DNA from 2 places in the Neisseria sp. P0014.S009 genome. Region 1 is predicted to be linked to the other one. Evidence: predicted binding sites of a transcription regulator. Region 1 holds the regulator's gene; the other holds the start of a gene.
What was found. Region 1 encodes FNR, which switches genes on or off when oxygen is low (the NO sensors DNR and NnrR bind a similar motif). Its sites were predicted from a motif close to TTGATNNNNATCAA; they were not measured.

Region 1 (8,847 bases):
ATCTTCCAGTTCCGCTACAAAATAGCGGCTAAACGGAATGCCGAACACGCTTTCGTAAATTTGATAATCAAGCGAGAAGCGGCACATCAAATCCTGAATGATGTTGCGGCGCAGAATGTCGTCTTGATTAAGCTGGTAGCCGCGCATAATCGGTAGATGTCCGGCATCGAGTGCGGCGTAATAGGCATCGATATCGCGCTCGTTTTGGGAGTAGGTGCTGCCGATTTTGCCGATAGAAGACACGCCGATCGCCACCAAGTCGCAGTCGGCATAGGTCGAGTAGCCTTGGAAATTTCGTTGCAGGAAACCTTCTTTGAGAGCGATGGAGAGCTCGTCGTCAGGTTTGGCAAAGTGGTCCATGCCGATGAAAACGTAGCCGCGCTCAGTCAGGGTTTGGACGCAATATTGCAGCATATCGAGTTTTTCTTCGCTGCCAGGAACGACATTGGTGTCGATACGGCGTTGCGGTTTGAAGATATGCGGTAGGTGGGCGTAGTGGTAGAGGGCGAGGCGGTCGGGGTCGAGGGACAAGACCGTGTCAATGGTGGTTTTGATGCTTTCGGTGTTTTGGTGCGGCAGGCCGTAAATCAAATCGACGCTGACCGATTTAAATCCGGCTTCACGCGCGGCATCAATCACTTCTTTAGTTTCTTCATAACTTTGAATGCGGTTGACCGCTTCCTGCACTTTAGGGTCAAAGTCTTGAATACCGACACTCATGCGGTTGAAACCGAGTTTGCCCAGTTTGAGGACGGTTTCGCGGCTGACTTTGCGCGGGTCTATTTCGATGGAGTATTCGCCGTTGGGAATCAGCTGGAAGTATTTACAAATCATGTCGAAGACGCGTTCGAGTTGGTCGTCGCTCAGGAATGTGGGCGTGCCGCCGCCGAAGTGGAGCTGCGCGAGCTGGTGTCTTCCGCCTAAATGAGGTGCCAGTAATTCCATTTCTTTTTCCAGATACTGGATATAGGCATCGGCACGGCTTTTGTCTTTGGTAATGATTTTGTTACAGCCGCAGTAGTAGCAGATGGTATTGCAGAAGGGGATGTGGATGTAGAGCGAAAGGGGTTTGTTGAGCGCGCCCATGTTGCGCAGGTTTAAAGCTTGGATATATTCGGCTTCTTTAAAGCCTTCATGGAAGCGGTCGGCGGTCGGATAGGATGTATAACGTGGACCGCTTGATGGCAAACTGGCAATTAATTCACGGTCAAATTCCGGTAATTCATTGTTTGTGTTGGTGTTATTTGAGATGGGGATGATTTTCATGGTAGGGGCTTGTAGTATAAAGTAGGGAAATTAGGGAAAATTTTAGTCAAAATTTCGATAGTTTGGTAGAATGCCTCATAATGATATGCCGACTTTGACATGGGTCAATAGTTATTCGGCTTCATCAGGGATTTATAGAACTATGCAGATTAAGGGTGCGTTATGGCCACACACAATGCAACACATCAAATGAAAACCTTGTGTTCCACATGTTCTTTACGCGAGCTGTGTTTGCCTGTCGGACTGATGCCTAACGAATTTTCACAATTAGATGCGGTTATTCGTCAAAGCCGCCGTCTGAAAAAAGGTGAATACCTGTTCCGTGCCGGCGAGCCGTTTACCTCTTTGTTTGCCATCCGTGCGGGCTTCTTTAAGACAACAGTCGCCAGCCAAGATGGACGAGATCAGGTAACCGGCTTTTTTATGTCGGGCGAGCTGATCGGTATGGATGGGATTTGTTCCCATATTCACAGCTGTGATGCTGTGGCTTTGGAAGACAGCGAGGTATGCGAGCTTCCGTTTACACATATTGAAGAACTTGGACAGGATATTCCCAGTCTTCGTTCTCACTTTTTCCGCTTGATGAGCCGTGAAATTGTCCGAGATCAGGGCGTTATGCTGCTTTTGGGCAATATGCGCGCTGAAGAGCGATTGGCAGCATTCTTGCTCAACCTGTCTCAGCGTCTCTATTCACGAGGCTTCGCCGCCAATGATTTTATCTTGCGGATGTCGCGTGAGGAAATCGGCAGCTATTTGGGGCTGAAGCTGGAAACAGTCAGCCGCACCTTGTCTAAATTCCATCATGAAGGCTTGATTTCGGTTGAACACAAGCACATCAAAATCTTAGATGCGACAACCTTGAAGAAAATGGTTTCCGGTTGTTCGCACGCTATCTGAATCTTAGGCCGTCTGAAATATTTCAGACGGCCTTTTTAACAAGAATTAAAGAATAATTGTTAAGTTACGCAAGTGATAGTCAGGTATTAAATTGAAAAATCTTCAACAACCGGCGTGTACAGAATGCGGTCGACTACTTCTCTGGTCAGTTTCGGTGCAAACATCTGGATAAAGTCATACGCGTAACCGCGCAGGTAAGTATCCGAGCGTAAGGCTATCCAAGTGGGCGACGGTTCAAATAAGTGTGCCGCATCAATAAGCTGTAAATCTTGATCGACAACGGGATCGTACGCCATTTTGGCCATCAAACCAACGCCCAAGCCTAAGCGGACATACGTCTTCAATACATCTGTATCGGCAGCCGATAAGGCAACATCAGGTTGCTCAATATGCGCTTTATTAAATGTACGCGCAATGCTGCTGCCGGAATTAAAAGCAAATTCGTAAGTAACCAGCGGAAAAGAAGCCAAATCTTCAAGGCTTAAAGGATTGCGGCAGTCCAAAAGAGGGTGGTCATGCGGAACAATCACGGCATGGTTCCATTCGTAGCAGGGCAGCTTGCCTAACTCAGGATGATCATCAATCTGTTCGGTAATAATTGCTAAATCTGCTTCGCCGCTGCTGACCATTTGCGCAATCGCAGAAGGGCTGCCTTGTTTGATGCTCAAATTGACCTTAGGGTAGTTTTTGACAAATTCCGCAACGATTTTGGGCAAGGCATAACGCGCCTGGGTATGCGTTGTCGCGATGGTCAGCGAACCGCTGTCATGATCGGTAAACTCGCTGCCGATATTTTTAATGTTTTGTACATCGCGCAAAATTCGTTCCGAAATTTCTAACACGGCTTTGCCCGGTTGCGAAACGGAAACCACACGCTTGCCGCTGCGGATAAAAATTTGGATACCCAATTCTTCTTCAAGCAGGCGGATTTGTTTGGAAATGCCGGGCTGGGATGTGAAAAGCGCATCGGCGGCTTCAGAGACATTCAGATTGTGCCGGTAAACTTCAAGGGCGTAACGTAATTGTTGCAGTTTCATGGTAGCAGTACCGAATACGTTGTTATTGTGGATTTTGTGCGACAAACGGCATGTAATTTAACATATTTTGCCCAGTTTTGCCCCGAGTTTTGAAAATGGTTGTTTTTAATGAAAATATCTTTTAATGATATGAAAACAGGAAATTCAGGAAAGAAGAGGGAAAGGGGTTTTGTTGTTTTTGTACAACTTTAGGTAGGTGAATTGTCTGATTTTGCCCTAAATTAATGACACAAGATTGATTTTTCGGCATGATTAACTACTAGGAAGCAGGCACTTCATGATTGTTTGAAGGCATCGAGTATTGACAGTTTGCCTTGCGCTTCTTTATAGTGCAACCTGATATATCCGATTTGCCGCTGTTTTGATACTGCGGCCTGTATATTGGTACTTTGCAGCGGTTGCTTTCCTAGTCCGCCGCATAACAATTTGATGAGGGAATAAAATGACCAAACAGCTGAAATTAAGCGCATTGTTCGTTGCCTTGGTTGCCTCTGGCACCGCTATGGCCAGCGAAGCGCACACCAAACACGGTTACACCGTAAGCAGCCAATCTCAAGAAATCGTCCGTAACAACTACGGCGAATGCTGGAAAAACAGCTACTTCGACAAAGCTACCGAAGGCCGTGTTGAATGTGGTGACCGCGAAGCAGTTGCTCCTGTACAACAAGCTCCTGAGTATGTTGATGAAACTGTTTCTCTGTCTACTAAAACTCTGTTCGGCTTCGACAAAGACAACCTGCGTCCTGAAGCTCAAGAAAACCTGAACTCTTTGGCTCAACGCCTGAGCAACGACAGCGTACAAACTGTACGTGTTGAAGGTCACACCGACTTCATGGGTTCTGAAGAATACAACCAAGCTCTGTCTGAGCGTCGTGCCAACGTAGTTGCTAACTACTTGGTAGGCCGTGGCGTTGCTTCTAGCAAAATCTCTGCAGTAGGTCTGGGCGAGTCTCAAGCTCAAATGACTGCTACTTGTGAAGCTGAAGTTGCTAAACTGGGTAAAAAAGTTTCTAAAGCTAAGAAACGTGCTGCCCTTATCGCTTGTATCGAACCTGACCGTCGCGTTGATGTTAAAATCCGCAGCGTTGTTACTCGTCAAGTTGCTCCAGGCCAAACTATCGAAGGTCAAGGTGAATTGCCTGCTACTGATGAAGGTTGGATCCCGGCTCCTTACAATGGCGTTCACGGTTACGCTAAACCTTAATCGGTTTGTGAAAAATGCCCTGCAATATGCAGGGCTTTTTTTTATGGTTTATATTTGAAGAGTCAGGGAATTTATGATTCAAAATAAAAGGCCGTCTGAAAGACTTTTTTCAGACGGCCTTTTATTAAGACAGATTAGTTTGGTTTGGGCCATTTCCATACGCAGATGGCTGCCAGTATCGTACAAATCAAAAAGATAATACTGGATAAGCCGTGCCAAACGCCGAATGTTCCGCCTACTAGGGACAGCAGCCAGTTATCCAGTCCGTACTTGTGTGCCTCGATAACCGGCGTAACCAAAAGATGGTTGCAGGCTAAGAGTAGCCAAAGCACTAAGATCCACCAAGAAAGTGAGGCCAGCTGTTTTCTGAAAAAGGCATAGGCTGCGCCAAAAATAACTAAGCCACATATTGCTGTAATGGCAAACAAGATGCCGGCAATTTCTCCCGCCTGCATTTTGGGCAGGAGGCGGAACAGGATAGGGGCAGTAACATAGCCTGCGGTCAGCTGCATACCAAGCCACATGGCGGCAGCGGTTTGGATAATTTTGTACAGTAGATTCATTATGCTTCTCCTGGGAAGATTTCACTTTTCTATTATGGTGTTTTTAGATACAACAAAAGGCCGTCTGAAAATGTTTTCAGACGGCCTTTTGTTTATTTAGATATATTGTACGGCAATAATGTCATATTCACGCACACCGCCAGGTGCTTGAACTTCTGCAACGTCGCCTTCTTCTTTGCCGATCAGGGCGCGGGCAATTGGGGAGCCAACGTAGATTTTGCGTTCTTTGATGTCTGCTTCATCTTCACCGACGATTTGGTAGGTAACTTGTTCTTCGGTTTCCAAATCTTCCAGTGTCACAGTTGTGCCGAATACGATTTTGCCTTCGGCATGGATTTCGGCAGGGTTGATGATGTGCGCCATAGAGAGTTTGTGTTCCAACTCGGCGATGCGGCCTTCGATAAAGCCTTGACGCTCTTTGGCGGCTTCGTATTCTGCGTTTTCAGACAAGTCGCCGTGCGAACGTGCTTCGGCGATGGCTTCGATGACTTCTGGGCGTGCTACGCTTTTGAGGTGTTGAAGTTCTTGTTTCAACAATTCTGCACCACGGACGGTCAAAGGGATTTTTTGCATAGAGTTCTCCATGAAAGCATGATGATGCTTTTAAAATTTTATCCGGCCACGCACGGTAGCCGGATTGGAAATAAAAATACAAGCCGCCAAAGCTTGGCGGCTTGATGAATAAATAAGTAATGCCCGTATTCTACCAAATTCTGCCGAAACCGCAATGATTAAAACGGATTTTCAGTAAAGTGTTGTTTTCTGTCTATTTTGTTTTTTCAGACGGCCTGAAAACTAAATATTGAAGTATTTCAAAGCTGCATTGGAAAAACGGTTTCTTAAATGAATGTTTTTGATTAAAATGTTTGTTAATAATCCTTAAGGATTAGTCTTATATAATTATATAAAGAGAATATATGGAAACAAAACCAACTTCCAAAAATGAACAACAGGCTAACCGCCGTTATTTGACTGTTTGGCGATGGCATTTTTATGCCGGACTTTTGGTTGCGCCGTTTTTAACCCTGCTGGCTGTTACAGGGTTGGGAATGCTGCTATTTGCCAATATCACCGGTAAAGAAGGCGAACGCATACATGTTGCGCCGCAGGCGCAAGTGCAGCCTTTGTCGGCTCAGGCTGAAGCTGCCAGACAGTTTGTGAATCCGGAAACTGCCTCTGTGGTGCAATATATTGCGCCGCGCGCAGATGATATGGTTGCCGTATTCCGCGTAAACAATGACGATAAAGCCACTATGGTTGCTGTTGATCCCTATACAGCAAAAGTTGTGAATACGATGCCGCGCGGGCAAGGCTGGTATCACACGATGGATGAAATTCACGGCGATATTATGCTAGGGGCGACAGGTGACTACCTGTTGGAAACCGCTGCGTCGCTAACCATCATCATGATTGTGACCGGTATTTATTTGTGGTGGGTAAAACAGCGTAGTCTGAAGGCCATCCTTTTGCCTAAGGCAGGAAAAGGCCGTTCTTGGTGGCGCAACCTGCACGGTGCATTTGGCTCTTGGGTTTCTTTGATTTTATTGCTGTTCTGTCTGTCAGGTATTGCTTGGGCAGGTATTTGGGGCGGTAAAGTGGTTCAGGCGTGGAGCCAATTTCCTGCGGGTAAATGGGGCGTGGAGCCTAATCCGGTATCTTCCGTACCAACCCATGGTGATGTGCTGAATGACGGTAAATCTAAAGAAGTTCCGTGGATTTTGGAGCTGACGCCTATGCCGGTTTCCGGTACGACAATGGGCGAAAATGGCATTAATCCGAGTGAGCCGATGACGTTGGAGACGGTTGACCGCTTTGCGCGCGAAATTGGCTTTAAAGGCCGCTATCAGTTGAACCTGCCTAAAGGTGAAACCGGCGTATGGACGCTGTCGCAAGACTCAATGAGCTACGATATGATTAGTCCGACTGCGGATCGTACGGTACACATTGATCAATACAGTGGCAAAATCCTGGCTGATATTCATTTCGATGATTACAACTGGTTTGGTAAATTCATGGCGGCAAGCATTGCTTTGCATATGGGTACACTGGGCTGGTGGAGCGTATTGGCAAATGTCTTGTTCTGTCTGGCGATTATCTTTATCTGTGTCAGCGGCTGTGTAATGTGGTGGAAACGCCGTCCTTCGGAAGCACGTGGTTTGGTTCCTCCTGCACAGAAAATCAAATTGCCGGTATGGTGGGCAATGGCTGCGCCACTTCTGATTTTGGCCGTGATTTTCCCAACAGCCATTGCCGCAATCGCTGTTATTTGGATTTTGGATACATTGTTGTTATCACGTATCCCAGCATTGGCAAGATGGTTTAAATAACCGTCCGATGTTATTAAAGGCCGTCTGAATCTTTTGTTTCAGACGGCCTTTTTTATAAAGGTTAAAAGAGGTAGGTAAGTTACGATTCTGTTTAAGTTTATATGTAAAATGGAGATTGTGGTTGGCTTGCAGGATTGGTGTAAGAAAGACGAGGAGATCTTGTATAAAAACAAAAAACCCACTTCATTGAAGTGGGTTTTTGATGAAGGCTATTAACCTTTGCGAGCAGGCAATTTTTCTTTAATGCGAGCTGCTTTACCGGTCAGGCCGCGCAAGTAGTACAGTTTGGCGCGACGTACGTCACCACGGCGTTTAACTTCGATTTTTTCTACGGTAGGAGAGTACAGTTGGAAAGTACGTTCTACACCTTCGCCGCTAGAGATTTTGCGAACGATGAAGTTGCTGTTCAGGCCACGGTTGCGGCGAGCGATAACAACACCTTCGTATGCTTGCAGACGGCTGCGAGAACCCTCAACTACGCGTACAGATACGACAACGGTGTCGCCTGGAGCGAATTCAGGGATTTCTTTGTTCAAGCGAGCGATTTCTTCTTGCTCTAATTGTTGAATCAAGTTCATTTGTTTTTCCTAAGTTATGATTGGATTTCCTGTTGCTCTTGCAAGATTTCTTTTAAGAGGCGGGATTCCTTTGGGATTAAACTGCGCTTTTCCAATAAATCGGGTCGGCGCTCTAAAGTGCGTCGCAGCGATTGTTTCAATCGCCACTCGGCAATCAAGCCATGATTTCCTGAGCGTAAGACATCAGGAACCATCATGCCTTGGAATTCTACGGGTTTGGTGTAATGAGGACAGTCTAAAAGGCCGTCTGAAAACGAGTCTTGTTCGGCTGACTGTATATCGCCCAATACGCCCGGAACCAATCTTAAGACAGCATCCATCAACATCATGGCGGGTAATTCGCCACCTGAGACGACAAAGTCGCCAATGCTGATTTCTTCGTCCACACTGCTTTGCAGTAGTCTTTCATCTATGCCTTCATAGCGTCCGCATAGAAGAATAAGATGGGGCAGTTCGGCAAGTTCTGCAGCTTTTTTATGTGTCAGCGGCTGACCTTGCGGACTGAGATAAATTACTTTGGCAGGTTTTTGCGAGTTTGCTTTGGCTTCTTCAATTGCCGCTTGAAGCGGCGGCGCCATCATAATCATTCCCGGACCACCTCCGAAGGGGCGATCATCGATATAGCCAAGTTTGTTGTCGGCAAATTTTCGGGGATTGATGGCTTGAAACTGCCAAAGATTTTGTTTTCTTGCTCTGCCTGTAACGCCGTATTCGACAATACTGTCGAACATCTCTGGGAAAATGGTGATGGCTTGAATCAGCATCAGTAGTCCAAACCCCAGTCGGCAATAATGGTTTTGCTGTCGGTATCGACAGATTCGATATAGTTGGAGACGAAGGGAATCAGGATTTGTCCGTGTTCGCCTTTAATCATCAAAACATCGTTTGCACCGGTTTCCATCAGGTTGCTGACTTTGCCGAGGATGATGTTTTCTTTGTTGATGACGGTCATGCCGACTAAATCTGCCCAGTAGT
Region 2 (8,847 bases), on a different contig from region 1:
GAGATAAAGACAAGACGGAATATCTCTGTTAATGTGTAAATGTCAGCCGGCCTTTGCCGGTTTTTTATTGAAACCATTTGGGAGTCAATTATGAATATGAATGTTAAATTAATCGTTCCTGCCGTTTTGGCGGCTGTTGCCCTGACTGCATGTAGCAGCGGTTCTAAAGCCAAACCTGAAGCCAAAGCTGCGCCTACTGCGCAACAACAAACTCAAGCTCAGGCTCAACAAGCTCAAGCTCCAGTACCTAATACTTTGAAAGTAGACTCTATCGACGGTAAAAAAGAAGTTCACTACAAATGCGGTAAAGACGGCAAAGAGCCTTTGAGCGTAATGTACGGCTTCAAAGGCAACGAAGTTGTTGCTGCACAAGTAAAATACAAAGGCCAATTAACTGAAAACCTGTTCCGTATCACTGACAGCAGCAAAGATGTAAACGCATTCTGGGGCGGTAATGTTGCTTGGGTTGCTGAAGCTGCCACTGCAGCCAACGTAGACAAAGTTGACGGCAACATGCTGACTATCCGCGGTACTACCGAAGTAAACGGCAAACAAGAAGTGGTTGATCAAATCATTACCCGCTTCTGCGCATTGGACAAAGGCGCGAAAGCTGCCGCTAAACCTGCTGCTAAAAAAGCGAAAAAATAATCTTTTACCGACAGCTTTAAACGCTGGGTAAAATAAAACAGGCCGTCTGAAAAGTTTTCAGACGGCCTGTTCTTTTGAGTGTTTTAACCCAAGAACCAGAATTTCAGTGCCCACAACACAGCGACAATCCATACCATAGGCGGTACGTCTTGAGTGCGGTTGCACAAGAGTTTGATGAGTGCGTAGCTGATAAAGCCAAACGCAATACCGTCGGCAATCGAATAGGTAAACGGCATGAAGACGATGGTCAGGAATGCCGGTGCGGCTTCGGTCATGTCGTCCCAGTCGATTTCACGCGCGCTGCGCAACATTTGCGCGCCAACATAGAGCAGGGCGGGTGCGGTAGCGAATGCAGGAATGCTTTGAACCAGTGGGGAGAAAATCAGACAGGCCAGCATCAGTACGCCGACGGTAACGGCAGTCAGGCCGGTACGGCCGCCGGCAGAAACGCCTGCCGCGCTTTCAACGTAAGGGGTGGTAGAAGACGTACCCAAGGCGGCACCGGCGACGATGGCGGTTGAGTCGGCAAGCAGGGCGCGTTTCAAACGCGGCAGTTTGCCGTCTTGCAACAGGCCTGCGCGGTGGGAAACGCCGACCAAGGTGCCGGTAGAGTCAAACAGGTCAACCAGGAAGAATACAAAAATCACGCTGACCATGCTGACGGTGAACAAGCCTTTGAAGTCCATCTGCATGAAAGTCGGCGCAATGCTTGGGACTTCGCCGACCACGCCTTTGAACTCGCTCAAGCCCAAGACGGTGGAGATGGCGGTCAGTGTCAGAATGGTAATGATGATGGAGCCTTTGACGCGGAAGTGGCCGAGTGCAACCACCATGACAAAGCCTGCCATCGCCAGCAGGGCGGTAGGCTGGTGGATGTCGCCCAAGCCGACCAATGTGGCAGGATTGGCCACAATCACACCTGCGCCTTTGAGTGCAATCAATGCCAAGAAGAGGCCGATACCTGCGGCAATCGACATTTTCAAGCCCATAGGCAGGGCGTTGACCAGCATTTCACGCACTTTAAAGAAGCTGAACAGGATGAAAATGATGCCGGAAATGAAAACGGCACCCAAAGCCACACGCCAGTCCACGCCCATGCCTTTGACGACGGCAAAGGTAAAGTAGGCGTTCAAACCCATGCCCGGAGCGAGGGCGATCGGGTAGTTGCCGACAAAGCCCATCACGAAACAGCCGATGGCGGAGGCGATACAGGTGGCCACAAATACTGCGCCCATATCCATGCCGGTTTCGCCCAAAATCAGGGGATTGACGATGATGATGTAGCACATGGCGAGGAAGGTTGTCACACCGGCCATAATTTCAGTGCGGATGTTGGTCTGATTGGCGTTGAGGTTGAATAATCTTTCCAAAACGCTTTGATTTGAAGAACTCATTCGAGATATTCCTTTGGGAAAGCCGTTCGAGGACGGCATCAGCGGGTTTAGCTGCCGGAAGCTCGGATTTTGGCCTTAACTTCTCAACAGATAAGGGAATTTTCGGGCGGTATTATACTGAAAAGCCTTTTGTTCGGGTAATAAAAATACATGAATCAGATAATGCCGGGCCAAGCCAAGATAAAGGCCGTCTGAACAGTTTCAGACGGCCTTTGTTTGTGTGTGCTTATACCGGTTTGCCTTTCAGGGAGAAAGTGTAGGCTTCGGTGATTTCCAAATCGATCATTTGGTTGATCATGTCAGGTGTACCGGTAAAGTTGACCACGCGGTTGTTAGCGGTACGGGCTTGCAGTTGGTCAGGGTCTTTTTTGGAGATGCCTTCAACCAAGCAGCGTTGAACCGTGCCGATCATGGTTTGATTGATGCGCGCGGTTTCGGCTTCGATGACTTCGTTCAAAGCTTCGAGGCGGCGCACTTTTTCTTCATGCGGTGTGTCGTCGTGCAGGTTGGCGGCAGGTGTGCCAGGGCGCGGACTGTAAATAAAGACGAAGCTCAAGTCGAAGGCAATGTCTTTGACCAGTTTCAATGTTTGCTCGAACTCGCGCTCGGTCTCGCCCGGGAAGCCGACGATAAAGTCGGAGCTGAGGCACAAATCAGGACGGATGGCGCGCAGTTTACGGATGATGGATTTGTATTCCAAGGCGGTGTAGCCGCGTTTCATCGCGCTCAATACGCGGTCGGAACCGCTTTGAATCGGCAGGTGCAGGTGGGAAACCAGCTTCGGCAGGTCGCGGTAGCACTCGATAATTGCGTCGGTAAATTCGCGCGGATGGCTGGTGGTAAAGCGCAGGCGTTCGATGCCGGGGATTTCGTGGACAATGCGCAACAAAGTGGCAAAGTCGCAGATTTCGCCGTTTTCCATTTCGCCGCGATAGGCATTGACGTTTTGGCCTAAGAGGTTGATTTCTTTAACGCCTTGTTGCGCCAAACCGGCAATTTCAGTCAATACGTCGTTAAGTGGGCGGGAGAATTCTTCGCCGCGGGTGTAAGGGACGACGCAGTAAGAGCAGTATTTGGAGCAGCCTTCCATAATGGAAATGAATGCCGAACCGCCTTCTACGCGCGCAGGCGGCAGGTGGTCGAATTTCTCGATTTCGGGGAAGGAAATGTCGATTTGAGACAGGCCGGTGGTTTCTTTGTCGACGATGAGTTTGGGCAGGCGGTGCAGCGTTTGCGGACCGAAAACCACGTCCACATACGGAGCGCGTTTGACGATATTTTCGCCTTCTTGAGAGGCAACGCAGCCGGCAACGCCGATGATGAGGTCGGGATTTTTTTCTTTGAGCGGACGTACGCGGCCTAAGTCGGAGAAGACTTTCTCTTGCGCTTTTTCACGCACGGAGCAGGTATTGAACAAGATGATGTCGGCGTCGTCAGGTTGGGTAACCTGCTCGATGCCGCCGTGTTCTTCGGCGAGGACGGACAGCATTTTTTCGCTGTCGTACTCGTTCATTTGGCACCCGAAGGTGCGGATAAATACTTTTTTCATGGTTTGTTTTGATTGACTTGCTTGTTGTAAAAGGGTTCAAACGGCCTGTGAAATACTCGGGCCGTCTGAAAAATTATTCTTCCGCCTTTTTCTGCTTTTTGGCGTGTTCGATGAATCTGTCAGCTTCGGCGTCGGTCAAAATCCAGATTTCGCGGACGAGGCGGCTTTCTTCGTTGTATTTGAATGCAACGGCTTTGCCGGTTTGATTCAGCAGGCGGCCCATCGGAATGAAACGGTCGTTTTCATCGTGGATTTTGGTGAAGCGGGTGATTTGCAGTTTGGCCGCGTTGCCGTCCACAATGCCCAAGGTCAGCAGGCGCGTCCAAGAAAAACCGCCTTTGCTGACTTTCAGATAAGGCAAATCGACAGTCTTTAAAACGGCCACATCCATATCGTCAGGCAGGCTGCGTTGTGCATGGACGAGGGAGGACGCCAAAAGGGCGAGGCTGAGTATGAATCCGCGTAACATGATGCTTTTCTTTTATTGTTTCAATAGGTCGCGGATTATAGCACAAGCAGGAAAAATGTGGATAGAGTGTTTGTTTTTAAAGAATAATTTTGATTTTGCGCCCGATTCTTATTTTGAAGCTTGGGCCGTCTGAAAAGGATTTGGTGTTAAAATGGCTCCGATTTGATTTTCAGACGACCTCTTACGAAAGAATTGACTATGAACCGTAATGAAAGCTTGTTCAACCGCGCCAAAGCCATTATTCCCGGCGGCGTGAACTCTCCTGTGCGCGCATTCGGCAGCGTCGGCGGCGTACCGCGCTTTATCAAAAAGGCAGAAGGCGCATATGTTTGGGACGAAAACGGCACGCGTTATACCGACTATGTCGGCTCTTGGGGCCCTGCGATTGTCGGCCATGCCCATCCTGAAGTCATTGAGGCCGTACGCGAAGCAGCATTGGGCGGTTTGTCGTTTGGTGCGCCGACTGAAGGCGAAATTGTCATTGCCGAAGAAATCGCTAAAATCATGCCGTCCGTCGAGCAGCTGCGCCTTGTCAGCTCCGGTACGGAAGCAACGATGACCGCTATCCGTTTGGCACGCGGTTTTACCGGCCGCGACAAAATCATCAAGTTTGAAGGCTGCTACCACGGCCATTCCGACAGTCTGTTGGTGAAAGCAGGCAGCGGTCTGCTGACGTTTGGCAATCCTTCTTCCGCCGGTGTGCCTGCCGACTTTACCAAACACACTTTGGTACTCGAATACAACAATATCGCCCAACTGGAAGAAGCCTTTGCTCAAAGCGGCAATGACATCGCCTGTGTGATTTTGGAGCCATTTGTCGGCAATATGAATCTGGTTAGGCCGTCTGAAGCCTTTGTCAAAGCCTTGCGCGAATTGACTGAAAAACACGGTGCCGTATTGATTTACGACGAAGTGATGACCGGCTTCCGCGTGGCGCTAGGCGGCGCGCAATCTTTGCACGGCATCAAACCCGATTTGACCACCATGGGCAAAGTAATCGGCGGCGGCATGCCTTTGGCGGCGTTCGGCGGCCGTAAAGACATTATGGAATGCATTTCCCCGTTGGGCGGCGTGTATCAGGCAGGTACATTGTCCGGCAATCCGATTGCGGTTGCAGCCGGTTTGAAAACGCTGGAAATCATTCAGCGCGAAGGCTTCTATGAAAACCTGACTGCCCTGACCCAACGCCTTGCCAACGGTATGGCCGACGCGGCTAAAGCGCACGGCGTTGAATTTACGGCGGACAGCGTGGGCGGCATGTTCGGCCTGTATTTTGCCAACCATGCACCGCAAAACTACGCTGATATGGCGCATTCCAATATCGACGGTTTCAAACATTTCTTCCACGGTATGCTCGACCGCAATGTCGCATTCGGCCCGTCAGCTTACGAAGCCGGTTTTGTTTCCGCCGCGCATACGCCTGAGCTGATTGACGAAACCATTGCTGTGGCACACGAAGTGTTCAAAGAAATGGCAAAATAAAAGCTGAAGCTGTCATGTGAAAAAAGGCCGTCTGAAAAATATTCAGACGGCCTTTCGCTATTTTAAATCAATGCTTGATTATGCTTCTTCGGCTTTACTGCGGATAATCAGCAGAGGCAGGTGGCTTTGACGCATTACGGTTTCGGCGAAGCTGCCCATCAGCAGGTGCATCAGGCCCGTGCGGCCGTGTGTGCCGAGTACCAACAGGTCTGCGCCGTTGTTGTCGGCGTAGTCAACCAAGTCTTGCGCCATTTCGCGCGCGCCTTTGTTGGCGACCAACAGGTGTTTCACGATGTTTTCAACGCCGCTTTCACGCGCTGTTTTTTCTGCGAAATCCAAAACTTCGTTACCTTGGGCAACGGCGGCGGCTTCGTAGCTTTCGTGTTGCAGGAATTCAGGAGCCAAAGCCATGTATTCGGCAGGGTTGGCAACGTGAACCAAAGTCAGTTGGGCTTTGTTGAGGCTTGCCAGTTCGGCGGCATGTTTCAATGCATTGAGGGAAGTCTCGCTACCGTCAACGGCTACAACCAGATGTTTGTACATATTTATTCTCCTTTTGCGCCGAGTAGCGGCACTTTCGTTTAATATGAAATCAGAACTTGTCTGAATGTGAAACGATTATAAACTCTTTCGGGCGGGTACAACAGCCCATCTGCTTTCAAGTATAATGTCAGTCCGATTCGCCTGTGGCGTTTTTCATTAATTTATTGATATATCACAAGGTTACTTATGCAGGAAGCCGCTTTTCTTTCTTCGCGCCGCTTTGGTGGCATTGCCAGACTTTACGGAGACGAAGCACTGGCGCGCTTTTCGCGTGCGCATGTGTGCGTGGTCGGCGTCGGCGGCGTCGGCTCGTGGGCGGTGGAGGCTTTGGCGAGGAGCGGTATCGGTCGTTTAACGCTGATTGATTTGGACAACGTTGCTGAGTCCAATGTCAACCGCCAGTTGCACGCTTTGACCGATGATTTCGGTAAGGCAAAAGTTACCGCTCTGCACGAACGCATTGCCCAAATCAATCCGCAATGCGAAGTGACGGAAATCGAAGATTTTGTGACCGAAGACAATCTGGACGAACTTTTCAGACGGCCTTTTGACTTTGTCATCGACGCCATCGACCAAATCCGTGTCAAAGCGGCGATGGCGGCGTATTTCGTGCAACATAAACAACCGTTTATTATCAGCGGCGGCGCGGGCGGACAGAAAAATCCGGCTTTAATCCAAACCACCGATTTGAGCCGCGTTACCCACGATCCGCTGCTTTCCAATTTGCGCTATACCTTGCGCAAACGCTACGGCTTCAGCCGCGATACCAAAGAAAAAATGCGTGTGCCTTGCGTTTATTCAACCGAGAATATTACGCCGCCGCAATCCGGCGAAGCGTGTTCGACCGATGCCGCGCCGCAAGGTTTGTCCTGCGCGGGCTATGGGGCGAGTATGCTGGTAACGGCTTCGTTTGGATTGTATTGTGCGCAGGCAGCAGTGGAGCATATCGCGGGGCGGAAGTGAGATGAATCGATTTTTTAAAGCCTACTTTATCAGTAGCCTGATTTATGCGGTTGTCTTCGGTTTGTTGATGTACGGTGTCGGTTTGTTGCTTACAGGATTCGAATGTTTTGATATTGACGCTGAAAATGAACAGCGTCTACAGTATTGTTCACGAGCTCATGAAATGTCGGCTTTTGAGAAAACGTCTTTGAAGTTTTTCTTCTTTCCGTTTTTATCTGTAATGTCATTGTCCCTACTCAATGCCGGCATTATGAAGTGGACCAAACGCTGTACAACTTTGACGACTCTTGCCTTGCCTATCATCGAATGGTGGATTGTTTGGTTTGTTTTATTACTGTGGGAGTGGAGTAGTCTGGATAGTAGTTGGACGGCAATAACGGGAGTTATTTTTTTTGGATTGCCTGTTTATGGCATGGCAGCAGTTCAAGCCCTGAATGTGTTGGACTCTTCTGCAAATGCCAATCAGAAAATTTGATGTGGGTTTAAGCCTTTTGAAATTTATTTTTTCAGACGACCTTTTTGCTTATGAACCGATTTTTTAAAGCCTACTTTATTGCCAGTCTGATTTATGCGGTATGGTTCGGCGTATTGATGTATGCCGTCGATCCGATGTTTCTTGATGTGATGGAATGCAATACGCTGCCGGGCGATTATTTGTGTGTGCAAAGCGGTTATAACCGCCCATTCACCACTTTTCTTTATCCGTTTCTGTCCGTCATGATATTCAGCCTTTTACACGCCGGTATCATGAAATGGCGCAAACGCCGTTCGGTTAAAATGATTTGGCTTTTGATCGGCTACGAAAGTTTGCTGTTGTTGGCTTTGATGGTGGCGATGCTTGCGAGGGATGGTTTTGTGTTTTCCCGCGATATTGGCTCGGTACTGACGGGTACGGTTTTCGCCAGCCTGCCGCTGTTGGGTATGGCCTTGGCCCAGACCTTTGCCGTCGCCATTGTTTCTTTGCAAATCAATCGTAAAAAACGCTGATTTTTATATTAAAAACGGCTTGTCCTCGTTTCAGACGGCCTTTTATTGATGAAACTTCTTACTAAACTTAAAAAGAAAAAGACCCTTTAACCATGCCTTCAGAACACCTTATTTCTTCCACTGCAGCAACGCCGTCTGAACATACCGTTGCGTGGGTGTTCGGTCAGCCTGTCACCGATGTGCCGCAGGATTTGTTTATTCCGCCTGATGCGTTGAAGGTGGTATTGAGCAGCTTCCAAGGGCCGTTGGATTTTCTGCTGTACCTTATCCGCAAGCAAAATATCGATGTCCTCGATATTCCGATGGTGAAGATTACCGAGCAGTATCTGCACTATATTGCCCAAATGGAAGCGTATCAGTTTGATTTGGCAGCGGAATACCTGCTGATGGCGGCGATGCTGATTGAAATTAAATCGCGCCTGCTGTTGCCGCGTCCTGAAGAAGTTGAGGATGAAGAGGCGGATCCGCGTGCCGAGTTGGTGCGCCGTCTTTTGGCTTACGAACAGATGAAACTGGCGGCTCAGGGTTTGGACGCATTGCCGCGTGCCGGGCGTGATTTTGCTTGGGCGTATCTGCCGTTGGAAATTGCGGTCGAAGCGAAGTTGCCGGAAGTGTACGTTGCCGATTTGACGCAGGCTTGGTTGGGTATTTTGTCGCGTGCCAAGCATACGCGCAGTCATGAAGTGGTGCGGGAAACCATTTCCGTGCGCGCGCAGATGACGGCGATTTTGCGCCGTTTGAACGAAAGCGGTATCAGTAAGTTCAGCGATTTGTTTAAGCCGGAGCAGGGCGCGACATATGTGGTGGTCAAT

Region 2: the regulator FNR is predicted to act here: its motif matches at 6,250-6,263, upstream of ACTHS4_RS10930 (universal stress protein).

The regions. Positions count from the first base shown of each region.
Region 1 is NZ_JBQCVS010000005.1:65,013-73,859, forward strand. It holds gene hemN (oxygen-independent coproporphyrinogen III oxidase) at 1-1,266, opposite strand, end outside; gene fnr (fumarate/nitrate reduction transcriptional regulator Fnr) at 1,429-2,163, shown strand; gene ACTHS4_RS05510 (CysB family HTH-type transcriptional regulator) at 2,250-3,200, opposite strand; gene ACTHS4_RS05515 (OmpA family protein) at 3,643-4,404, shown strand; gene ACTHS4_RS05520 (DUF4149 domain-containing protein) at 4,539-4,967, opposite strand; gene greA (transcription elongation factor GreA) at 5,064-5,540, opposite strand; gene ACTHS4_RS05530 (PepSY-associated TM helix domain-containing protein) at 5,885-7,294, shown strand; gene rplS (50S ribosomal protein L19) at 7,507-7,872, opposite strand; gene trmD (tRNA (guanosine(37)-N1)-methyltransferase TrmD) at 7,887-8,636, opposite strand; gene rimM (ribosome maturation factor RimM) at 8,636-8,847, opposite strand, start outside.
Region 2 is NZ_JBQCVS010000021.1:313-9,159, forward strand. It holds gene ACTHS4_RS10905 (hypothetical protein) at 91-648, shown strand; gene ACTHS4_RS10910 (NCS2 family permease) at 732-2,042, opposite strand; gene miaB (tRNA (N6-isopentenyl adenosine(37)-C2)-methylthiotransferase MiaB) at 2,269-3,591, opposite strand; gene ACTHS4_RS10920 (hypothetical protein) at 3,665-4,060, opposite strand; gene hemL (glutamate-1-semialdehyde 2,1-aminomutase) at 4,259-5,542, shown strand; gene ACTHS4_RS10930 (universal stress protein) at 5,621-6,085, opposite strand; gene ACTHS4_RS10935 (tRNA threonylcarbamoyladenosine dehydratase) at 6,272-7,048, shown strand; gene ACTHS4_RS10940 (hypothetical protein) at 7,050-7,523, shown strand; gene ACTHS4_RS10945 (hypothetical protein) at 7,574-8,035, shown strand; gene ACTHS4_RS10950 (segregation and condensation protein A) at 8,128-8,847, shown strand, end outside.